Neorhizobium galegae bv. orientalis str. HAMBI 540: one gene and its partner. The protein of the gene in region 2 interacts with the protein of the main gene of each other region in a pairwise test. Links are inferred from orthologs where the notes say so. Each region holds a gene or a part of one and is shown on either strand. Other genes may lie near its edges.

Evidence for each region.
Region 1: the proteins of obgE (region 2) and rplL interact in binary tests that used the Escherichia coli proteins (3 or more experiments, as listed by UniProt). The link is inferred for Neorhizobium galegae bv. orientalis str. HAMBI 540 from one-to-one orthologs.

What each region holds. Positions count from the first base shown.
Region 1 is NZ_HG938353.1:1,237,185-1,253,335, reverse strand. What follows is about bases 1-2,862. They hold rplL (50S ribosomal protein L7/L12), read right to left. Parts: upstream 1,690-2,862; coding sequence 1,312-1,689; downstream 1-1,311. Other genes in these bases: rplA (50S ribosomal protein L1), read right to left, coding at 2,618-2,862; rplJ (50S ribosomal protein L10), read right to left, coding at 1,749-2,306; rpoB (DNA-directed RNA polymerase subunit beta), read right to left, coding at 1-1,063. In the rest of the region: more of rplA, read right to left, coding at 2,863-3,313; rplK (50S ribosomal protein L11), read right to left, coding at 3,315-3,746; transcription termination/antitermination protein NusG, read right to left, coding at 3,945-4,475; preprotein translocase subunit SecE, read right to left, coding at 4,491-4,691; RG540_RS32300 (hypothetical protein), read left to right, coding at 5,526-5,666; tuf (elongation factor Tu), read right to left, coding at 5,728-6,903; RG540_RS06355 (hypothetical protein), read right to left, coding at 7,183-7,677; 23S rRNA (guanosine(2251)-2'-O)-methyltransferase RlmB, read left to right, coding at 8,331-9,209; 3'(2'),5'-bisphosphate nucleotidase CysQ, read left to right, coding at 9,295-10,083; RG540_RS06330 (UDP-glucose dehydrogenase family protein), read left to right, coding at 10,250-11,554; RG540_RS06325 (transglycosylase SLT domain-containing protein), read left to right, coding at 11,768-12,661; RG540_RS31070 (hypothetical protein), read right to left, coding at 12,709-13,104; RG540_RS06310 (NAD kinase), read left to right, coding at 13,646-14,419; RG540_RS06305 (TetR/AcrR family transcriptional regulator), read right to left, coding at 14,467-15,123; RG540_RS06300 (multidrug effflux MFS transporter), read left to right, coding at 15,293-16,151. UniProt on the Escherichia coli protein: The binding site for several of the GTPase factors involved in protein synthesis (IF-2, EF-Tu, EF-G and RF3). Is thus essential for accurate translation.
Region 2 is NZ_HG938353.1:4,091,152-4,099,151, forward strand. What follows is about bases 35-2,887. They hold obgE (GTPase ObgE), read left to right. Parts: upstream 35-856; coding sequence 857-1,918; downstream 1,919-2,887. Other genes in these bases: RG540_RS19750 (endonuclease/exonuclease/phosphatase family protein), read right to left, coding at 35-742; proB (glutamate 5-kinase), read left to right, coding at 1,915-2,887. In the rest of the region: more of RG540_RS19750, read right to left, coding at 1-34; more of proB, read left to right, coding at 2,888-3,093; RG540_RS19765 (glutamate-5-semialdehyde dehydrogenase), read left to right, coding at 3,086-4,369; RG540_RS19770 (nicotinate-nucleotide adenylyltransferase), read left to right, coding at 4,412-5,008; rsfS (ribosome silencing factor), read left to right, coding at 5,158-5,589; 23S rRNA (pseudouridine(1915)-N(3))-methyltransferase RlmH, read left to right, coding at 5,697-6,179; RG540_RS19785 (murein hydrolase activator EnvC family protein), read left to right, coding at 6,271-7,686; RG540_RS19790 (S41 family peptidase), read left to right, coding at 7,676-8,000. UniProt on the Escherichia coli protein: An essential GTPase which binds GTP, GDP and possibly (p)ppGpp with moderate affinity, with high nucleotide exchange rates and a fairly low GTP hydrolysis rate.

The DNA of each region.
Region 1 (16,151 bases), 2.8 Mb from region 2 along the record:
CGCCGACATTGATATGGTCGATGCCGAGAACCGGAACTTCGTCGAAACCGGCATTGAGGATGACCGGCAGGGTCTTTTCGTCGATCTCGTCGCCGGCTTCGAGGTAGATCTCGCCGGTTGCCGCGTTGACGATGTCTTCGGCAAGATAGTTGCCGTAGATGTCGTCATTGGTTGCCTTCAACGCCTTCAGGCCCTTGTCCGTCAGCTGACGGAGAAGGCGCGGCGTGAGCTTTTTGCCGGATTCGACAACCACTTCGCCGGTATCGGCGTCAATCATGTCGGAAAGGGTCTTGGCACCCTTCAGAGTTTCCGGCTGGAACGGAATCCGCCAGCCATCGCCGTCGCGCTGATAGGACGACTTCGTATAGAAGGTCGACAGGATTTCTTCGCCGTCCATGCCAAGCGCCATCAGCAGCGAGGTCACGGGGATCTTACGGCGGCGGTCGATGCGGGCGTAGACGATATCCTTGGCATCGAATTCGATATCGAGCCAGGAACCGCGATACGGAATGACGCGGGCTGCGAAGAGCAGCTTGCCGGAAGAATGGCTCTTGCCCTTGTCGTGGTCGAAGAAGACGCCCGGCGAACGGTGCATCTGGGACACGATCACGCGCTCGGTGCCGTTCACGATGAACGTACCGTTATCGGTCATGAGCGGCATGTCGCCCATGTAGACCGACTGCTCCTTGATGTCCTTGATCGACTTTGCGCCCGTATCCTCGTCGATATCGAACACGATCAGGCGCAGAGTCACCTTCAGCGGCGCCGCATAGGTCAGATCGCGCTGACGGCATTCTTCCACGTCGAACTTCGGCAGCTCGAATTCGTAGGATACGAATTCGAGCATGGAGGCGCCGGAAAAATCGGTGATCGGAAAGACCGACCGGAAGACGGCGTTCAGACCTTCGTCCGGACGACCGCCCTTCGGTTCATCGACCATCAGGAATTGGTCATAGGATGCCTTCTGAACCTCGATGAGGTTCGGCATCTCCGTGACTTCGGGGATTTTTCCAAAAAACTTGCGTACGCGCCTGCGACCATTAAAGGAAAGGGTCTGAGCCATCGTCGCTCCTTCAAACTTGCATCCGGGCCTGCAACGGACGGGGTTCGCTGGCCAGTCGATCCCGTCGATCAATGGGTATTCCCAATCTCGTCCCACCTCTCGAACACGCCAGGCCGGATTGCCTTTTCTGTTCGATTCGGGACCATCCTCTTGAGAACCCATTACCCAGGAACCGTTTTGACGGTTCCTGGGTAATATGTTCGGAGGAAACCAGCGGGAGAGGAGACCTCTCCCGCTGCATTCCGATATTACTTAACGTCGACCTTGGCGCCGGCGTCCTCAAGCTTCTTCTTGAGGTCAGCAGCTTCAGCCTTGTTGACGCCTTCCTTGACAGCCTTCGGAGCGCCTTCGACGAGGTCCTTGGCTTCCTTGAGGCCGAGACCGGTGATGGCGCGGACTTCCTTGATGACGTTGATCTTGTTGGCGCCAGCTTCGACGAGGATGACGTCGAACTCGGTCTTTTCTTCTTCAACGACAGCAGCAGCAGCACCGCCGCCAGCAGCAGCAACAGCTACCGGAGCAGCTGCGGATACGCCCCACTTCTCTTCGAGCAGCTTGGAAAGCTCAGCAGCTTCCAGAACGGTCAGAGCAGAGAGGTCTTCAACGATCTTTGCGAGATCAGCCATTTTGATAGTTCCTTATATTCGGTTCGAACTTGATTGGGTATGAACAGCGAAAAACCGCCTTAAGCGGCTTCCTCGTCCTTCTTGGCGTAGGCCGCGAACACGCGGGCAAGCTGGCTTGCCGGTGCTGCAACAACCGTCGCGATACGCGATGCCGGGGCATTCAAGAGGCCCAGCAGCTTGCCGCGAAGCTCGTCCAGCGAAGGCAGGGTCGCAAGCGACTTGACCGCATCCGCAGTGAGCGTGGTTGCACCCATGGAACCGCCCAGAACAATGATCTTGTCATTGGTCTTGGCGAAATCCATGACGACCTTCGGAGCCGTTACCGGGTCTTCGCTGAATGCGATCAGCGTCTGCCCCTTGAAGAGATTTGACATCCCTTCCGACTCCGTACCCTGAAGAGCGATCTTGGCCAGACGGTTCTTCGCGACTTTGACGGTGCCGCCAGCAGCGCGCATCTTCGAACGAAAATCGTTCATCTGCGCAACTGTGACACCAGCATAGTGGGCCACGACAACCGAACCAGAAGCCTTAAAGACTTCGTTCAGCTCCGTGACAAATTCGCGCTTTTCCGCTCTTTCCACTGTCTGTCTCCAGTTGACGGGACCGCAATCCTGCAGGCCCCATCGGGTTGCCTTTGCCTCAAGGGATCCCTTGATTAGGACCCCAAGCGACGCTTGAGGATCCTGTCCCCTCGCACTGTCGCCACTGGGGCTCCAGGCACAAGGCACACTAGGCTCGAACCGAATTCGTAAAGCGCGCTAGCGCCTCAAAAATCTCGGGTCTTACCCGTCTCATGCAGGCATCAAGTGATTAAGGTCGAAACCACCCGCAATCTCGGACAGGAATTCCCAGGTTTCCCTGGGAAATTCCCGGCCCCGAAGGACCAGGAATTCATGCAGTCCGGAACCCGAAGGCTCCGGACAGAACTTTAGATCGTCACGGTCGACGGATCGATCTTGACGCCCGGGCCCATCGTCGAAGAAATCGCTACGCGCTTGACGTAGTTGCCCTTCGCGCCAGCCGGCTTGGCCTTGATGACCGCATCGGCGAAAGCCTTGATGTTCTCTTCGAGAGCCTTGGCTTCGAAGGAAGCCTTGCCGATGCCGGCGTGGATGATGCCAGCCTTCTCGACGCGGAACTCGACAGCGCCGCCCTTGGAAGCCTTGACGGCGCCCGTGACGTCCATGGTGACGGTTCCGACCTTCGGGTTCGGCATCATGCCGCGCGGGCCGAGAACCTTACCGAGACGACCGACGAGCGGCATCATGTCCGGAGTGGCGATGCAGCGATCGAAGTCGATCTTGCCGCCCTGGACGATTTCGACCAGATCTTCGGCGCCGACGATGTCTGCACCGGCTGCCTTGGCTTCGTCAGCCTTGGCGCCACGTGCGAAAACGGCGACGCGAACGTCACGGCCTGTACCGTTCGGCAGGTTGACCACGCCGCGGACCATCTGGTCTGCGTGACGCGGATCGACGCCGAGGTTCATGGAGATTTCGACAGTTTCGTCGAACTTCGCCGTGGCGCGAACCTTGACCATCGAAATGGCTTCCGTCAGGGCGACCAGCTTGGTCGGATCGACGCCTTCGCGGATCTTCTGAATACGCTTTGCAAGCTTTACCATGTTAAGCCACCACTTCCAGGCCCATGGCGCGGGCGGAGCCCTCGATCATGGCCATTGCGCCTTCGAGATCGGCCGCGTTCAGATCCTTCATCTTCGCCTGGGCGATAGTCTGGATTTGAGCCTTGGTCAGGGTGCCAGCCTTGGCGCCCTTGCCCGGGGTCTTCGAACCCGAGGTGATCTTCGCTTCCTTCTTCAGCCAGTAGCTGACCGGAGGCTGCTTCATCGCGAAGGTGAAGGACTTGTCCTGGAAATAGGTGATGACGACCGGGATCGGCATGCCCTTTTCCATTTCCTGCGTGGCGGCGTTGAACGCCTTGCAGAATTCCATGATGTTGATGCCGCGCTGACCAAGTGCAGGACCGATCGGCGGGGACGGATTGGCCGACCCTGCCTTTACCTGCAGCTTGAGGTGGCCCATAACTTTCTTAGCCATAACTCTCTGCCTTTCGAGAGACCGGTTACCCGGCTCATTAGAGACCGGTTTCCCGGCCCGACATGCCGGCTTTCGCCGGCGGCTGCGGTTGCGTGGTTCGGCCAAAATGCCCGGCTAAGGCACCGTTCCTCCCACGCGCTTGCGGCAAACGCCGCACGAGACCCGCTGCACAAACAGCAGGCCCCATTTCGAAATTCATCAGACCTTTTCGACCTGGGCGTATTCCAGCTCGACCGGGGTCGCACGACCGAAGATCGAGACCTCGACCTTGAGGCGCGAACGCTCTTCGTCGACATCCTGTACGGTGCCGTTGAAGGACGCGAACGGACCATCGGAAACGCGGACCTGCTCGCCGATCTCGAAGGTGATCGAGGACTTCGGCCGCTCGACACCTTCCTGAACCTGGCCGAGAATGCGGTCGGCTTCGAAGTCCGGGATCGGCACCGGCTTGTTGTCGGAACCGAGGAAGCCGGTAACCTTCGGCGTGTTCTTGATCAAGTGATAGGCTTCGTCAGTCAGATTGGCCCGAACCATGACGTAACCCGGAAAAAACTTGCGCTCGGAATCGACCTTGCGGCCGCGGCGCACCTCGACGACCTTTTCGGTCGGCACGAGGATCTTTTCGAACAGATGCTCAAGCCCCTTCTGGCGAGCTTTGTTCTCGATGTCCTCTGCCACCTTCTTCTCAAAATTAGAATATGCGTGGACGATGTACCAACGCGCCGCCATCTTTATTCTCCAGAATCAAACGCTGACGTTCAGTACGAGACGGAGCAACCATCCCATGAGCTGGTCTGCAGCGAAGAAAAACAGCGCAGCGAACACAACCATAACCAGAACCATGGCCGTGGAAATCATGGTCTCACGACGAGACGGCCAATGGATTTTCGTCGTCTCGGAGCGCACTTGGCGCAGAAACGTAACGGGATTGGTTTTGGATGCCATAGATTGCCCACGCAATTACGGCACGTAAAGCTGAACTCTCTCAGCCCCACGCACCGCGTGTCTGTTTTGACCTACATAAACACCCCTTCCCCTTTACACAAGAGGGAAAACAGTGTTCGATGAAATTTCGCCGTTTTGCACGACGGCCATTTCCCGACAATTCCGCTGCGGATATTCTCGCGCCAATCATCTGAAAATGGCAGGGGCGGCCGGGCTTGAACCGACGACCTGCGGTTTTGGAGACCGCCGCTCTACCAACTGAGCTACACCCCTTCAACCTTGGCGGAACGTAAACCGGAAACTCCGGCTCGCCGCCAACTGGCTAGGCGCTCCCTTTAAGGGGATGCGTTGCGCTTTGCAAGCGCATTTTTAATATCCGGGCCGTTCACCTGAGCTTTCGGCCCAACCCGTCGGATGCGTCTGCAGACCGGACCACCGAAAGCGCCGGTTCCACCCGCCGCTCCGGCATTTCCTTGCCCGGCAGATCAAGCTGGCGGGCCCAGGCCGGGAGGATTGGGCTTCGTCCGGGGACATACCGGGTGTCGTCAGGAAAGACACAAAGGCCGCTCCAGATAGGCTTCCGGATGATTGATCAAGCGGTCTCGGCGAAAAAACCGGCAGCAGAAGCGAATCGACTTCGCATAGGCGCAACACTTACGTCGGTAGACCTGATGTCGGCTGGGACGCACTTCTTCCGCAGTCCGTCACCGGATGGGGACTTGTCGCGCCTGATGATCCCACCCACGTCCCTTACCCGGTATGCGCGCCAGAATGTTGGCCCCTCTTCAAGGGTGCTGCGGTCGATAGCGGCCCATCGAACTCGACGGTGGGAGCTTGACCAGCCCCCTGAACGGCCACGGCGCCGCGGATCGCGTGTCCGGTGAGCCGCCATCCCACGAGCTCGGCAATCTGGACTATGTCGGACTGACGGTAGGTCGTTTCCCTTACGAGAACGACCTGTTTTCGACACGCTGACCGAAAGCAAAAGGCCCCGCCGTTGCCGGCAGGGCCTTCTCTATTCCAATGTCGCTATCGATTACTCGACGATCGAAGCGACGATGCCGGCGCCGACGGTACGGCCGCCTTCGCGGATCGCGAAGCGCAGCTTTTCTTCCATCGCGATCGGGTTGATCAGCGTCACCTTAACGGTCACGTTGTCGCCAGGCATGACCATTTCCGTGCCTTCCGGAAGTTCGACGATGCCCGTCACGTCCGTCGTGCGGAAGTAGAACTGCGGACGGTAGTTGGTGAAGAACGGCGTATGACGACCGCCTTCTTCCTTCGTCAGGATATAGGCTTCTGCCATGAACACCGTGTGCGGCTTGACCGAACCCGGCTTGCACAGGATCTGGCCACGCTCGACGCCGTCACGCTGGACGCCACGGATCAGAGCGCCGATATTGTCGCCGGCCTGACCCTGGTCGAGCAGCTTGCGGAACATTTCAACGCCGGTCACCGTCGTCTTGGTGGTGGCGCGGATGCCGACGATCTCGACTTCTTCGCCAACCTTGACGATGCCACGCTCGACGCGGCCGGTCACGACCGTACCACGGCCCGAGATCGAGAACACGTCTTCGATCGGCAGCAGGAACGGCAGGTTGATCGGACGCTCAGGCGTCGGGATGTAGGCGTCGACAGCGGCCATCAGTTCGCGGATCGAATCTTCGCCGATCTTCTTGTCCGAATCTTCAAGAGCGGCCAGCGCCGAACCCTTGATGATCGGAATGTCGTCGCCCGGGAAGTCGTAGGACGACAGAAGTTCGCGCACTTCCAGTTCGACGAGCTCGAGAAGCTCGGCGTCGTCGACCTGGTCAACCTTGTTCAGGAACACCACGATTGCCGGAACGCCGACCTGACGGGCGAGCAGGATGTGCTCGCGGGTCTGCGGCATCGGGCCATCGGCAGCCGAGCAAACCAGGATCGCGCCGTCCATCTGCGCCGCACCGGTGATCATGTTCTTCACATAGTCGGCGTGGCCGGGGCAGTCGACGTGCGCATAGTGGCGGGCAGTCGTCTCATATTCGACGTGCGCCGTCGAAATGGTGATGCCGCGTGCCTTTTCTTCAGGAGCCGCGTCGATCTGGTCATAGGCCTTGTACTCGCCGAAGTACTTCGTGATCGCGGCCGTCAGCGACGTCTTGCCATGGTCAACGTGACCGATCGTGCCAATGTTGACGTGCGGCTTGTTGCGCTCAAACTTGCTCTTTGCCATTGAATGCTTCCTGTGAACATAAGTGTGGACCCGGCGACCGGGTTTGGTGTCGCCGTTTAAGGCTTTCCACCAGAATGCGCAAGACATAATTACGACGCGCGCCCGCACAAGGGGAGCCGGGTAAATCGAACGGAAACCCCCTATGGATGGAGCGGTTCCGCGTTGTTCTCTCCACTGGGCAATGCAGCTTAGATGACAGCCGGAAAACAAGGGGCCGACCGTCATCCCTCAAAGCGGGAGACGGCCGGCCCTCTATTCAGTGAGCGCCAGATTGGACTCTTACTTCGCCGGCTTCAGCGAGTTGATGAGCGCGACGAGTTCTGGGCCGTGCTTTTCCTGTTCGCCCTTGGTGCCCCAATAGGTGATGACGAGAAGCTTGTCCGGCTTCGGCGCGACGAGCGAGACGCCGATCGAAACGGCGCCGTCCTTGTCCTTGCCGCTCCAGTCCAGATTGATCATCTTCATGCCGTTGAACGTGTCTTCGGACTGTTTCTGAGTGGCCGGGTCGACCGTGACGCCATTTTCACCGAGGAAAGAGAACACATCTTCGATGACCTTATCGGTGGTCTCGGCGCTCGCGACGTCGATCGACAGATAGATCGCGCCGTCGTCGGAACTGGCCTGGATGCCGCTGTCGGTTTCTTCCGGGTTCCAGGCATCCGGAATGGTGATCTGCGCGACGGGGGCGGCGCTCGGGAAAAGCACGGTCGCAGCAAACGACGCGGACGGCAGGAGCATCGTCGCAAGGGCTGCGGCGGCAAGTATTTTCTTCATGGACAAGTTTCCATAGCTGGTGGTGGGGCGGCCTCTGTGCCGGCGAAAAAGCTTCTACCCGGGATGCTTTAAAAAGTTACGAGCATCATCGCGACAATACCAGGCGATCACGGAAAAACGAGGCTCCAGCAGGAACGTGCGTCGCCGCAGTCACGGCGCAGATGACAAGGCAGCCGCGGCAAAAAAGAAAGGCGGACTCGGACAGAGACCGTCGACGCGCTTTCAAGCGTGTGACATGCCGGTCTTCATCATGATCAGGTAAAATGGAGCGGGTAGCGGGAATCGAACCCGCGTATTCAGCTTGGAAGGCTGCTGCTCTACCATTGAGCTATACCCGCGGTATGTGGTGTCCGATCAGAGACGAATGGTGGAGAGAGTTGGATTTGAACCAACGTAGGCTGAGCCAACGGATTTACAGTCCGTCCCCTTTAACCACTCGGGCATCTCTCCAGTTTTTCGTCCGGATCGTGAGACCAAGTTCGTCAGATCTTGGAAGCTTGCCGCCCCTCAATCTGCGCCGCGTATATGACCGCCTCGTTCTCGTCTGTCAACACGAGGAAGAAGCAAAAATGACGAAAATAAATCAGTCGCACTTTCGACCCGCCTCCCCGTCGAGGGCTTTGCCCGGAGAGTGAGGATGGCTATAAGGCCTGATGAGCAAGGACGACAAAGAAGACAAATCCACCCGTGACACCCATTATGCGACGCTTCGGCGCGCGGTGCGCGACTCCAAGCGCGAGCGCGGAGAAATTCCGACGCCGCCCTTGAAGCGGCCGAAATCCAACAAGGACTGGAAGCCGCCGCAGCTTCAGCCGGAACAGGTCTTCCTCTATGGCCTGCACACGGTACGCGCCGCCCTCGACAATCCCGAGCGCAAGCTCATCAAGCTGTCGGTGACCCAGAACGCCTTCGCGCGGCTCGATATCGGCGAGCCGGAGACATTGTCCTTTCCGATCGAATTCGTTTCGCCCCAGGATATCGACAGGGTGCTCGGCCCCGAGGCCATTCATCAGGGCGTGATGCTGGAAACGCGGCCCCTCCCCATGCGCCGGCTGGAAGCGCTAAAGGCAAGTCCGCTTCTGCTGGTTCTCGACCAGGTCACCGACCCGCATAATGTCGGCGCGATCATGCGTTCGGCGGTCGCGTTCGGCGCCGGCGCGGTCATCACCACCCAGAGACATAGCCCGACCGAATCCGGCGTACTTGCCAAATCGGCCTCCGGCGCGCTGGAACTGATACCTTATATACAGGTCACCAATCTCGCCGACGCGATCGAAGAACTGCACCGGCTCGGCTTCCAGACGATCGGGCTCGATTCGGAAGGCCCCGCCCCGCTCGAAGGCACGTTTGCCGGCGGCCGGATCGCCCTGGTGCTTGGTTCCGAGGGCAAGGGCCTGCGTCAGAAGACCCGCGAGACGGTCAACGCGCTTGCCCGTCTCGACATGCCGGGCGCTATCAAATCGCTCAATGTCTCGAACGCCGCCGCGATCGCGCTCTACGCGACACAGCAGCATCTCGCCAAGGCCGATTGAGCCGAGCCGTTTTAGACTCCCATGCACGGGGCAAACGTGTCATTGGAAGTCTACCCAACCGACGTGACCAGCCGCCATGGAATTCATGCTCGCCACATTCGAAAAAGCCGCGCTGCTTGCCGGCAAAGCCATCCTGGACGTCTACAGGGCCGGACCCAGCACCAGCTACAAGGCTGATAAATCCCCGGTCACGGAGGCGGACGAACGGGCCGAAGAGATCATTCTCGCCGAGCTTGCCTACGCCTTTCCCGACATCCCCGTCATCGCGGAAGAATCGGTTGCGATGGGACGTATCCCGTCGATCGAAGGACGCTCCTTCATTCTTGTCGATCCGCTCGACGGTACCAAGGAGTTCATCAACGATCGCGAGGATTTCACGGTCAACATCGCCCTGATCGAGAACGGCGCGCCGATCCTCGGTGTCGTTTATGCGCCCGCCCTCAAGGTCGCCTATCTCGGTGGCGGCGGACGGGCGGAAAAACTTGTGATCGACGACGAATTCGCGGTGACGAACCGGGTGCCGGTCGTCGCGAGGCCGGTCGAGGCCCGTCCGATCTGCGTTGCGAGCCGCTCGCATAATTCCGCCGAGACCGAGGCCTTCCTCGAAAAATCAGGCGCCGCCGATATCCGCAGCATTGGTTCCTCGCTGAAATTCTGCCTGCTGGCGGAGGGTGTGGCCGATCTCTATCCCCGCTTCGGCCGAACCATGGAATGGGACACGGCCGCCGGAGACTCCGTGCTCCGTGCCGCCGGCGGCAGCACGGTCACGCTCGGCGGGGCACCGCTTACCTATGGCAAGACCGGCCGCGCAGACATGCTGGATTTCGCCAACCCCGATTTCATCGCCTGGGGATCGCGCCCTGGAAAGCCGTAGCAGCAATCCTATTGTCATCACCCCGTAACGTTGGCCAGTCAGGCCGGCTAGGGTAACGCCTGACCACAGCTGCCACAGGCAGCCAATCCGACGCGTTGCATTCCCTTTCGGATGCGCTTAGGAAACCGCTGCGCGTGAGATTGCCGGATAAAGATGAGGATTATTGATGCGTATTGTGATGGTTGGATCGGGTTATGTCGGCCTCGTGTCGGGAGCCTGCTTTGCGGATTTCGGACATGACGTGATCTGCGTCGACAAGGCTGCCGAAAAGATCGAGGCGCTGAAACAGGGCGTCATCCCGATCTTCGAGCCGGGACTCGAGGCGCTGGTCGAATCGAACGTCAAATCCCGTCGCCTTTCCTTCACCACAGAGCTTGGCCCCGCCGTGGCCGACGCGGATGTCGTGTTCATCGCGGTCGGCACGCCGTCGCGCCGCGGCGACGGCCATGCCGACCTCGGCTATGTCCATGCCGCAGCACGCGAAATCGCCGAAGCGCTGACCGGCTTCACCGTCATCGTCACCAAGTCGACCGTCCCGGTCGGCACCGGCGACGAGGTGGAGCGGATCATCCGCGAAACCAATCCGGATGCGGATTTCGCCGTCGTCTCCAACCCCGAGTTCCTGCGCGAAGGTGCCGCGATCGAGGACTTCAAGCGCCCTGACCGCATCGTCGTCGGCCTTTCCGACGAGCGCGCCCGCGGAGTGATGACCGAAGTCTATCGTCCGCTCTATCTCAACCAGTCGCCGCTTCTCTTCACCAGCCGCCGGACCTCCGAGCTGATCAAATATGCCGCCAATGCCTTCCTTGCCATGAAGATCACCTTCATCAACGAGATGGCCGATCTCTGCGAGCGCGTCGGAGCCGACGTCCAGGACGTTTCGCGCGGCATCGGCCTCGACGGCCGCATCGGCTCGAAATTCCTGCATGCTGGCCCCGGCTACGGTGGTTCCTGCTTCCCGAAGGACACGCTGGCACTCGCCAAGACCGCCCAGGATTATGAAAGCCCGGTGCGCCTGATCGAAACCACCATCGCCGTCAACGACACCCGCAAGCGGGCGATGGGCCGCAAGGTGATCGCGGCTGCCGGCGGCGACGTGCGCGGCAAGAAGGTTGCCGTCTTCGGGCTGACCTTCAAGCCGAATACGGACGACATGCGCGACAGCCCGGCGATCGCCGTCGTCCAGACGCTGCAGGATGCCGGCGCGATCGTTTCCGGCTACGATCCGGAAGGCATGGAAAACGCCAGGCAGCTGATGGATATCGAATTCGCCGACGGCCCCTATCAGGCCGCCGAAGGCGCCGATGTCGCGGTTCTCGTCACCGAATGGAACGAATTTCGTGCACTCGATCTCGAACGCCTGAAGTCCGTCATGAAGAGCCCGGTTCTCGTCGACCTGCGCAATGTCTATCGCGCGCGGGAGGTGGAAGCCCATGGCTTTGCCTATACCGGCGTCGGCAAAATGCACTAGGCAGTCCTGAGGGCGGCGGACCTTGAGTTTGTGGGCTCTCTGCAGGAGTTGCCCCGCAGATCGAGCAAGCGAAAGTCACCTGGGCCGTGACCCGGTGCTGGATCATCCGTGCCAGTCGCTTTTGGAGCAATCCCGCCGTCGAAGGCTTTAAAGCTGCGCCCCGGTTGGGCATATTGCATGTCGATGATGTTTCGCCCTCTCATGCAGATAGGCTTGGGCTTGTCCTTGGCCCTCCCGCCCTCTGGCGGGAGCGTCGGTGCTGCCGAAGACCCCGCCGCTCCCGAATGCCGATACGAGCGTGCGGCATCGGACGAGATGGGCCGATTGTGCATCCGCGCCGAAACCTACAATCAGGATCTCTGCCAGGTGATGCAACGGCTGGCCGAGAGGAACGGGCTGCCGCCGGAATTTTTCGCGCGGCTGGTCTGGCGGGAAAGCCTGTTCCGCGCCAATGCGGTGAGCCCGAAAGGGGCCGAGGGCATCGCCCAGTTCATGCCGGAAACTGCAAGGATCCGCGGCCTGAGGAACAGCTTCGATGTCATCGAGGCGCTTGCGGCATCCGCTCTCTATCTCAGGGATCTGCGCGACCGTTTCGGCAATCTCGGCCTTGCCGCCGCGGCCTATAATGCGGGCGAAGCAGGCCTCGAAACGTTCCTGGCGACCGGACGGCTGCCGATCGAGACACGCGACTACGTGTTTGCGATTACCGGCCATTCCGCAGAAATGTGGAAGGACGATCCGCCGAAGATGGCGGCCCAGGCCCTCGATCCCGGAAAACCCTTCCTCGACGGCTGCCTACGGCTCGCCAATACGAGGCGGCTCAACGAGAGTGTCTTGATAGCATCGGCGGATTGGGCGCCTTGGGGCGTGCAGCTTTCCGCGCACTATAATCCGAATATCGCCAGCCAGCTGTTTGCCAACACGATCGGCCGTCTGCCGACGCCGCTCAATTCCGAACGGGCGCTCGTCGTGCGCCAGAAACGCGGCAATTTCGGTTATCGCCCGCGCTATGCAGCGCGCATCGGCCGCGCCACCAGAGCTGAGGCTATCGATTTGTGTGCCAGGATCAGGGCCCACGCCGTGCCCTGCACGGTTTTCAGAAACTGAAGCGGCAAGCAGAAGAAGGCCTTCCGCTTGCCGCACATAGGTCTCGATCAGCAGTTTTGTGCCTGCCCAGGCGCGAGAGTTCCGTCCGCATTGGGCGTTGCGGAGCCGGAACCTTGCGGCAGATTGTTGGTCGTAGCGGAACCGGAACCCTGTGGCAGGTTGTTGGGCGCGCATTTGGAGCCGCCGGAATTGCCGATCGTGCTGCCTGTCGTATTGGAATCAAGCGCGCCTGACCCGGCGCCATTCAGCGGAGCCGTGGTAGTGCCGTTGAGCGTGCCGGAGCCGGAGCCACTGGCGCCCGAACCGGAAACGGATCCGCCGGTTCCTGCAGAACCTGAGCCAGAAGCGCCGGATCCTGATCCGGTTCCTGAGCCCGACTGGGCGACCGCGGCAGTGGCGAGACCAAGCGACAGTGCGCCAACGGTGAGTATCTTTACAAACATTGGGTTTCCTCTCGTGGGACTTTCCAAACATGCCCTACAGCCGCCTAACCCTGCCGATCGCATAAGGTTTCCGACGTTCTACGCAGACCTCTCAGGTTTGCGGACGGTGGCGGGGCAAAAAAACCGGCGCTGCCGCAGGCGTCGGCCAGGTCCGCCGCAGACGCCACGGCGACCTCGATGAAGAGAAATTGACCTCGAATTGCCAGGAAAGGAATGGTGCCCCCGCCAGGGTTCGAACCCGGGACCCCCTGATTACAAATCAGGTGCTCTACCAACTGAGCTACAAGGGCACTTTCGAGTGGGGAGTTACCAGATTTTCTCCTCCTGTAAAGAGAAAATCGCTGCAACATCACACACCGTGCATTCGAGTTGCGTTGTTTCACGCACGGGCGATGGCGCAAGGCGCTTGTTCAAAAGCCTGTTTTTACTGTACTGAGTGCCGTCCCGCCGGCATGGTCCTGTCACAGGATCGTGTTAGCTCACCTGTTTACAGCGTCCCTTGCGCGCCCCGTCGGGCGGCGGCACCCTCAAAGGCCCGTTCATGTCGTCTGAGACGAACAAGCTCTCCATCATCGCCTCGACAGCCCCGGAAGCACAATCCGCGCTGGAAGAACTCGTACGGCTCTATGGCAATGTGCCGACCGAGGAAGCCGACGTGATCATCGCGCTCGGAGGCGACGGTTTCATGCTGCAGACGCTGCACGACACGATCAATACGGGCAAAAGCGTCTATGGAATGAACTGTGGCTCGGTCGGCTTCCTGATGAACGATTATCGCGCCCAGAAACTCCACGAGCGGGTGGCCGAATCGGTGGAGAACGAGTTTCACCCGCTGAAGATGACGACGGAAAACGAGGACGGTTCGACATCCGTGGCACTCGCCATCAACGAGGTCTATCTTTTCCGGCAATCCTATCAGGCGGCCAAGCTCAGGGTGGAGATCGACGGCCATGTGCGGCTGGAGGAACTGATCTGCGACGGGCTGATGATCGCGACGCCCGCCGGTTCAACCGCTTACAATCTCTCGGCACATGGGCCGATCCTGCCGCTGGAAGCGCCGTTGCTCGCCATGACGCCGGTCTCGGCCTTCCGACCGCGGCGCTGGCGCGGGGCGCTGCTGCCGAACCACGTCTGCGTCGACATCCACATCCTCGAGCCGGACAAGCGGCCGGTCAACGCGGTTGCCGACAATACCGAGGTGAAGTCGGTGCTGAAGGTGCGGGTGGCGCAATCGACGGAAATCACCGCGCGTATCCTCTCCGATCCGAACCATTCCTGGTCCGACCGGATTCTCGCCGAACAGTTCAACAACTGACTCAGCGTCAGCTCACGCGGATGGAACCTATTGCCCTCGCGTGAAGCTCAGCGTTTCGGGGAAAAGGCACGCAAAAAAGTGCGGGTGGCGTTTGCCGCCATCTGGTCGATTTCCGATTCAGGCGTCTGGCGGCCGATCTGCTGGTCGTAGCGAAGGTCGGTCGCGAGAAGCGCCATATACTGGCGAGCGGCGAGCGCCGGATCGTCGAGGTCGAGATAACCGCCATGGGCGAGCTGCGCCAGGCGGGCTGCGATGGCCGGATATTTCTTGCCCGGCCCGTATTCCTTCCAGGTCTCGAAAAGCTCGGGAAAGCGGGCGCCTTCGGTCTCGACCACCTTGCGTAGCCAGCGACCGTTCGGGTCGCAGATCGCCTTGCGCAGGAGCTGGGCCGAAAATTGCGTCAGCTCCGTCTCGATGTCCTGCGGCGCCACGGGGAAAGTATCGAGCACGCGAAAGAAACCGGCGCTGGAGCGGTCGGTGATTTCAGCGACGACGACCTTGAAAAGGTTATCCTTGTCGCCCAGTTGATTGTAGATCGTCTGGCGCGATACCCCCGCCCTGGCCGCGATCGCATCAATGCTGGCGCCGCCAAAGCCTTCCTGGGCGAAAACATCGGCTGCCGCATTGAGGATCGCCTGGCGCTTGTTCTGCGCCGGAGGCCAGGTGTCGTAATCGCGCGGAAGTTCGGCAGACGAATTTTTCATGACATCACTATAGCGGGGCTTGACGGATTGGACAATTGTGTCCAAAATAATTTACATGATTGTTCAGACCCATTCTCCCGTATCTGGCCGGCTCTCATATTCATCTCCCATAATCGTCCTCGCCTGCCGTTACCACGGCAGATGTGGTGACGGGAAAGGTTTTTTCCAAATGCAAAGCAGAGCTCCTTCGCATGCCCTGTCGCTAGGGCTGCTCTCGGCTATCGGGCTTTTCGCCCTCGACATGTATCTCCCGGCGTTGCCGACCATCCGCGCCAGCCTCAATGCCAACAGCCATGAGGTACAGGCGAGCCTGATCTCCTTCTTCGCCGCCATGGCGGTGTCGCAGATCGCCTACGGCCCGCTCTCCGACATGTTCGGCCGCAAGCGGCCGCTCTATGTCGGCCTCGCGCTTTATGCCATCGGCGCGATCGGCTGCGCGCTGTCACCGTCGATCGAGTGGCTGATCGCCTTCCGGTTCCTGCAGGGCATGGGCGCCTGCGCCGGCGTGGTCATCTCCCGCGCCATCGTCCGCGACCTCCATACCGGTCCGGCCGCAGCCGAGCTGATGTCGCGGCTGATGCTGGTGTTCAGCGTCTCGCCGATCCTCGCCCCGCTTGCCGGCAGCATCGTCACCGTGTTCGGCGACTGGCGGCTGATCTTCTGGGTCATGGTCGGCGCCGGTGCGGTCGGCGCCGTCGTTGCGGTGTTCTTCCTTGAGGAAACCCGCCTGCCGGCTGCGCGCAGCGAAAGCAGCCTCGCCGGCGCGCTCAACTCCTATGGCACGCTGCTGCGGGATCCCTACTATCTCGGGCTGGTGCTGATCGCCTCCTTCGGCATGTCGAGCTACATGATCTATGTGGCAAACTCGTCCTTCGTGCTGATCGAGCACTACGGCCTGTCGCCGACCTTCTATAGCATCGTCTTCTCGTGCAATGCGGTCGCCTTCATCGGCATGTCGCAGCTGAACGGCTGGCTCTCCCGCAAGATCGGGCTCCGCAAAGTGATCCGCAGCGCGGTATTCGGCTATT
Region 2 (8,000 bases):
TCGGCCCGTCGCCCGGCGGCTTCGCCCAGGTATAGCTCTCCGGCGTCAACGATCCGGAGCGGTCCAGCACGTCGACGGGTTCGTTGGCGCGCAGGATGCGGCCGTAATAACGGTCCCGCTGACCGGCCATGGCGATATATTCGGTCGATTCCGGCTCCATGTTGAAATCCCCCATCAGCAGGAAATCCTCCGGCAGCGGCAGATCGGGGAAACCTTCTTCGGCGGCGCCGGTCAACGAACCGCCCTCGGAGACGAAGTTCAGCACCCGCTCCTTGAGATAACGGATCTGGCCGAGCCGTTCATCGGGAGAGACATGATCGAGGTGGACGGAATAAACCCGGAGCGGTCCGCCGGGTGCGACGATCACCGCTTCCAGCGCTCCGCGCTGCAGGTTGAGCATCTCCACGGTGCGGCTGCGGGGCAGCAGAAGATGACGGGTGGAAAGGATCGGCCAGCGCGACAGGATCATGTTGCCGAACTGAAAACGGCGCTCGATACGGCGGCCGTTCTCGATAGATACGTCGAGCAGCAGGTCGCAAGGTGCGCCATAGACATGGAAATGGTCCGGAAACAGATCCGAGAAACGGGCAACGAGATCGACATGGCCATTCCTGGGGAAACCGCGGGTCACTTCCTGAAGCGCGATGACATCCGCTCCCTCGATACTCGCGGCGATGCGTTCGGGATCGAACACACCATCCATGCCGATCCCGTATTGGATGTTATAGCTGACGAACTTCATGATATTCTTTGACCTCCGCCCCAACCGACGATATCGAAACCCCTATCGACATGCACTGAGCGCCCGACCTGAAGCGACAGGCATCCCGACTAACACAAGACTGACGGCGACAAGATGAAATTTCTCGACGAGGCAAAAGTCTATATCCGCTCCGGCGACGGCGGCGCGGGCGCGGTCTCGTTCCGGCGGGAAAAGTTCGTCGAGTTCGGCGGACCTGATGGCGGTGATGGCGGGCGCGGCGGCGATGTCTGGGTGGAGGCCGTCAACGGACTCAACACGCTGATCGACTTCCGCTTCCAGCAGCATTTCAAGGGCCAGACCGGCACCCATGGCATGGGCCGCAACCGCACCGGTGCCAACGGCGGCGAGGTGACGTTGAAAGTGCCTGTCGGCACCCAGATCTTCGAGGAAGACAACGAGACGCTGATCATCGACCTCACCCGCGAAGGCCAGAGGTTCCGGCTCGCCAAGGGCGGCAATGGCGGCTTCGGCAACACCCATTTCAAGAGCGCGACCAACCAGGCGCCAAACTGGGCCAATCCTGGCCTTGAGGGCGAGGAAAAAACCATCTGGCTGCGGCTGAAGCTGATCGCCGATGCCGGCCTCGTCGGAATGCCGAATGCCGGCAAGTCGACCTTCCTTGCCAGCGTCACCCGCGCGCGCCCGAAGATCGCCAACTACCCGTTCACGACGCTGCATCCCAATCTTGGTGTAGCCACCATCGATAGCCGGGAATTTATTCTGGCCGATATCCCGGGCCTGATCGAAGGCGCCCATGAGGGTGTCGGCATCGGCGACCGGTTCCTAGGCCATGTCGAACGCACCCGCGTGCTGCTGCATCTGGTCTCCTCCGTCGAGGAAAAGGTCGGCAAGGCCTACAAGACAGTAAAGCATGAACTGGAAGCCTATGGCGGTGGCCTGATCGACAAGCCGGTCATCGTGGCGCTGTCGCAGATCGACGTGCTCGACGACAAGGAACTGAAGAAAAAGGCGAAGGAGCTGGAAAAGGCCTGCGGCCAGACACCGTTCCTGATCTCCGCCGTCACCGGCAAGGGGATGACCGAGGTGCTGCGCGCGCTGCGCGACGTCATCGTCGAGGCGAGCGGCGTCAACGACACCGCACTGCCCGATCGCTCGACCCCCATCCAGGATTTCGATGAGGATGAGGATGCATGACGGCTACCCGTAAACCGCTCGCCAGTCATCGCCGCATCGTCATCAAGATCGGCTCGGCGCTGCTCGTCGACCGCAAGACGGGCCTGAAATCGCAATGGCTCGACGCCATCTGCGCCGATATCGCCGCATTGAAAGCGAGGGGCATCGACGTTCTGGTCGTCTCTTCGGGCGCGATCGCCATGGGCCGCACCGTGCTCGACCTGCCCTCGGGCGCGCTGAAGCTCGAGGAAAGCCAGGCGGCAGCAGCGGTCGGCCAGATCGCGCTTGCGCGCGCCTGGTCGGAAAGCCTGTCGCGCGACGGCATCGTGGCCGGCCAGATCCTGCTGACGCTCGGCGACACGGAGGAGCGCCGCCGTTACCTCAACGCCCGTGCCACCATCAACCAGCTTCTGAAGATCGGCGCCGTGCCGATCATCAACGAGAACGATACGGTCGCCACGACCGAAATCCGCTATGGCGATAACGATCGCCTCGCCGCCCGCGTCGCCACCATGACCAGCGCCGACCTGCTGGTGCTCTTATCCGATATCGACGGCCTTTATACTGCCCCGCCGCATCTCGACCCCGACGCAAAATTCCTGGAGGTCGTTCCCGCGATCACGCCGGATATCGAAGCCATGGCCGGCGGCGCTGCGTCCGAACTGTCGCGCGGCGGCATGCGCACCAAGATCGATGCCGGCAAAATCGCCACCGGCGCCGGCTGCGCCATGATCATCGCATCCGGCAAGACGGAACATCCGCTGCGCGCCATCGAGCAAGGCGCCCGCTCCTCCTGGTTCGCCCCCTCCGGGACCCCCGTGACTGCGCGGAAAACCTGGATCGCGGGCCAGCTTCAGCCGGCCGGCGAACTCTTCGTCGACGAGGGCGCCGAAACCGCGCTCGGCACCGGCAAGAGCCTTCTGCCGGCCGGCGTGCGCCGCATCGACGGCCAGTTCCATCGCGGCGACACCGTCGCGATCATCGGCGTCGACGGTCGCGAGATCGCCCGAGGCCTTGTGAGCTATGACGCAGAAGAGGCCCGCCAGATCACCGGCCGCAAGTCCGGCGAGATCGAGGCGATCCTCGGTTATGCCGGCCGCGCCGCCATGGTCCATCGCGACGATCTGGTGATGACCGGGCCGGCGAAACGTAAAGACAAAAAAGAAGATCGCAAGGAGGATGCCGCCCATGCTTGATATGGTCGCGAAGACCGGCGACGTCGCCGTTGTGATGGACCAGATCGGCCGCAATGCAAAGGCTGCGGCACGCCAGCTTGCAACGGCTTCGACCGACGCGAAGAACAAGGCGCTCCACGCCATGGCGGACGCGATCCTTGCCGCCAAGGACAGGATCCTTGCCGCCAATGCCGCCGACCTGAAAAGCGTCGAGGGCAAGGACCTGCTGCCGTCCTTCATCGACCGGCTGACGCTCACCGAAAAATCGATTGCCGGCATGGCGCAGGCACTGCGCGAAATCGCCGAGTTCAAGGATCCGGTTGGCGAAGTCATCGCCGCCTGGGACCGCCCGAACGGCCTTCATATCGAGCGCGTTCGCACGCCGCTCGGTGTCATCGGCGTGATCTATGAAAGCCGCCCGAACGTCACCGCCGATGCCGGCGCGCTCTGCCTCAAGGCCGGCAATGCCGTGATCTTGCGGGGCGGTTCGGATTCGGCCCGGTCGTCGGAAGCGATCCATGATTGCCTTGTGGCTGGTCTGAAAGCTGCCGGACTTCCCGAACATGCAATCCAGATCGTGCCCACTACCGACCGCGCCGCCGTCGGCGCTATGCTGTCGGGCCTGAACGGCGCGATCGATGTAATCGTGCCGCGCGGCGGCAAGAGCCTCGTCGCGCGTGTCCAGAACGAGGCGCGTGTGCCGGTCTTCGCCCATCTCGAAGGCCTCTGCCATATCTATGTGGACGCCTCCGCGGACTTGGAGATGGCGAAAAAGATCGTCGTCAACGCCAAGATGCGACGCACCGGCGTCTGCGGCGCGGCCGAGACCTTGCTGATCGACAGTGCCGGGATCGGCACGCATCTAATGCCTATCCTCGAAGCGCTGACGGAAGCCGGCTGCGAAATCCGCGGCTCGGCCACCGTTCTCAAGGTCTTTCCGGGCTTCAAGCCGGCGACGGAAGAGGACTGGCGCACCGAATATCTCGACGCGGTGATCTCGGTCGCGATCGTCGACGGTATTTCCGGCGCCATCCGCCACATCAACACCTATTCCTCGAACCATACGGAGGCGGTGATCGCCGAGGATCCTGAGGTCGTCTCCCGTTTCTTCAACGAACTCGATTCGGCCATCCTGCTGCACAATGCCTCCACCCAGTTCGCCGATGGCGGCGAGTTCGGCATGGGTGGCGAGATCGGCATTTCGACCGGCAAGATGCATGCGCGCGGCCCGGTCGGCGTCGAGCAGCTGACCTCGTTCAAATACCGGGTGCACGGCACCGGCCAGATCCGGCCCTGACCGCGCGTGACGGAAGAGACGATCGATCGCCGATATCTGGTCATGCCGCATGCCGAACGGGGCATGGCCGTCGGCCTGTTCGGCGGTTCGTTCAATCCGCCGCATGAGGGCCACCTCCTGGTCGCAGAGATTGCGCTTCGCCGGCTCGGCCTCGACCAGCTCTGGTGGATGGTGACCCCCGGCAACCCGCTGAAAAGCCGTTCCGAACTTGCTTCGCTCGACGACCGGCTGGCGATGAGCGAAAAGCTGATCGACGACCCTCGCATCAAGATCACAGCCTTCGAAAAGACGCTCGGCGGCTCCTATACCGCCGATACGCTCTCCTTCGTGAAGGCCAAGAACCCGCTCGTGCATTTCGTCTGGGTGATGGGCGCCGACAGCCTGAAGACCTTTCATTTGTGGCAGAAGTGGCAGTCGATCGCCTCGACCTTCCCGATCGCCGTTATCGACCGCCCCGGAGCGACTTTGTCGTTCCTGTCGTCGAAAATGGCCCGCACCTTCGATTACGCCCGGGTGGACGAGGATGACGCGGGCACACTCTGGAAGCGGCGCGCACCGGCCTGGACCTTCATCCACGGCCCGCGTTCGGCGCTGAGCTCCACGGCGATTCGCGCCGCAAACGACCAGAAATCGGACTAACGCCGGCCAAGCTGCCGCCCGAAAGGGGTCTACATCTTTCTATCACCTTTTCGGACGCTCTCTTGAAAGATTAAGAATTCGATGCCACCTTAAATGCAGCGGCCGAGCGTGAATCGGATTCGCTTCAAGTGCCTGTTGCTGTTACCCGGATGAAAGGACAAACCCTGACAACAGTACACGCCAAGGGCAGAACGGCCTCCGTTCTCCCGCAGAGCCTGGAACGTGGCGCCGATGCCGCCGCCCGTGCTCTCGAACTGGTCCTCGCAAGTCTCGAGGACTCCAAAGCTGAAGACATCGTCACCATCAACATTGCTGGAAAATCAGCGCTCGGGGACTATATGGTCGTTGTCTCCGGACGATCGAACCGGCATGTCATGGCCATCAGCGATCACCTGATTTCCGACCTGAAGGACGAGGGGCTTGGCAACGCCCGCGTCGAAGGGCAGGAGACCGGCGACTGGGTGCTCATTGACACCGGTGACATCATCGTCCACGTGTTCCGGCCTGAAATCCGCGCGTTCTACAACATCGAAAAAATGTGGGCGACGCCGGATATCGAGGAAGGCACGCTGCTGCACTGACGGGTTCGGGCATGTTCTGAACCGGTCGGACTGAGGTCGAATCACGCGGCTGGGTGCCAACTCGCCGCAGGGTGAAATTTTCGGCCGCAAAATCAACGGATCAGGACATGCGAATAAGCCTTTTCGCCGTGGGACGGCTGAAGACCGGACCGGAGAAGGAGCTTGCGTCCCGATATCTCGACCGCTTTGCCAAGACTGGCCCGGCGGTGGGTCTCGAATTGTCGAAACTGATCGAGATCCAGGAAAGCCGGGCGGCGAATGCCGATACCCGCAAGCGCGAGGAAGCCGGTGCGCTCGAAAAGGCGCTTCCCGAAGGCGCGGTTCTCATTCTTCTCGACGAACGCGGCAAGGCGCTCGACAGCGAAGCTTTCGCCGGTGTGATCGGCAGATATCGCGACGGCGGCAAACGCGACCTGATGCTGGCGATCGGCGGTGCCGACGGGTTGGATCCGCAACTCCGCGACCGGGCCGACATGGTGCTCAACCTCGGCTCGATGACTTGGCCGCATCAGCTGGTGCGCATTCTGATTGCCGAACAGCTTTACCGCGCGGTCACTATTCTTTCGGGCCATCCCTATCACCGAGCTTAAGCGATCGTTTACCTTCAAACACGATGTTGTTTGTGGCCTCGTCGGGCAAATCAGCTTAGGCTTTCTCGATCCGACGATGAGCGGAGCGGGAATGCGGACAATCAGTATCACATCGTACCGGCGCGCGCTGCTTCTGGCGGCGGCTCTCGGTTTTGCGCTGGTCCCGCCCTTCCAGATCTCCAATACCGCGCGCGCCCAGAGCGCAACATCGCCAATGGCGCCCCAGGCCGCCCCTTCAGGCGCAGTCGATCCGACAGCCGATCTGCAGCGCCGACGCAACGAAACCCGCGGCGAGCTTGAAGTTCTGACCAAGAGCATGAAGATTTCGGGCGACCGGGCTGCCGCCATTGAAAAAAACATCGCCGATATCAGGAAGAACACCGCCGATGTCCGCCAGGCGCTGATCGATTCGGCGGCACGCCGCAGAGGTCTGGAAACCAAGATCCTCGACAGCGAAAAGAAGATCACCGAACTGAAGCTCAAGGAGGACGGTATCCGCACCTCCCTGCGCGGCCGCCGCGCGGTGCTGGCCGAAGTGCTCGCAGCCCTGCAGCGCATGGGCCGCAACCCTCCTCCGGCACTTCTGGTGACGCCCGATGATGCGCTCGCCTCGGTTCGAAGCGCGATCCTGCTCGGCGCCGTCGTTCCCGGCATGCGTCACGAGGCGGACAAGCTCGTTGCGGATCTTCAGTCGCTGGCCTCCCTGCAGGCTTCGGCGATGACCGAGAAGACGACCGTCTCCAGCACCATCGCCGCGAGCCTCGAAGAGGACCGGCGCATGGATCTGCTGCTTGCCGAAAACGAAAAGTTGAACAAGCGCAACGCGGCCGATCTCGACGCCGAGCGCCGCCGCTCCGAGGAGCTTGCCGGACGCGCTACCACGCTTGAGAACCTCATTCAAACGTTCGAAGGCGACATCGCCTCGGTGCGCGAGGCAATCGACCGGACGCGCGCCGAGGAAGAGCGCCAGCGCATGATGTCCGACGCCGAGCGTGAAAAGGCAAAGCAGCTGGCCCAAAGCGGTGTGCCCGACAAAAACCGCATTGCGCCCGCATACGCGTTTTCAAGCCTCAAGCAGAAGCTGGAGCTTCCGGTTGCCGGAGATGTATTGCGGTGGTTCGGCGACGCCGATGGGACGGGGCACACGGCGAGAGGCATAACTGTCGCTTCGAATGCGGGGGCAGTGGTGACGGCGCCGGCTGACGGACTGGTGGTCTTCGCCGGGGCCTTCCGGAGCTACGGCCAAATGATCATCCTCAATGCCGGAGACGGATACCATCTGGTTCTGACCGGCATGGATGTAGTGAATGCGCGGCAGGGCAAGTTCGTTTTCGCAGGCGAACCCATCGCCGTGATGGGTGAGAAAAGAGTGGCAAGCGCAACTGCATTGGCGCTGGAAACAGATCGTCCAACGCTTTACATTGAATTCCGAAAAGATGGCACACCGGTCGATTCCAAACCGTGGTGGACCTCGAAAGAAACTGGAAGGGCACGAAATGATTCGTAGGGCTTCTCTTGTCATCGTCGGTGCACTCTTGGGTGCGACCGCGATGAGCGTGATTTATTCGGCCGGTGTGCCGGCGCAGGCCGCCGGCCCTTCGACCTACAGGGAATTGTCGATCTTTGGCGACGTGTTCGAACGGGTCCGCGCCCAGTACGTGACGCCGCCGGATGAAGAAAAGCTGGTCGAGAACGCCATCAACGGCATGCTGACCTCGCTCGATCCTCATTCGAGCTTCATGAATGCCAAGGATGCCGAAGACATGCGCACGCAGACGCGTGGCGAGTTCGGCGGCCTCGGCATCGAAGTCACGATGGAGA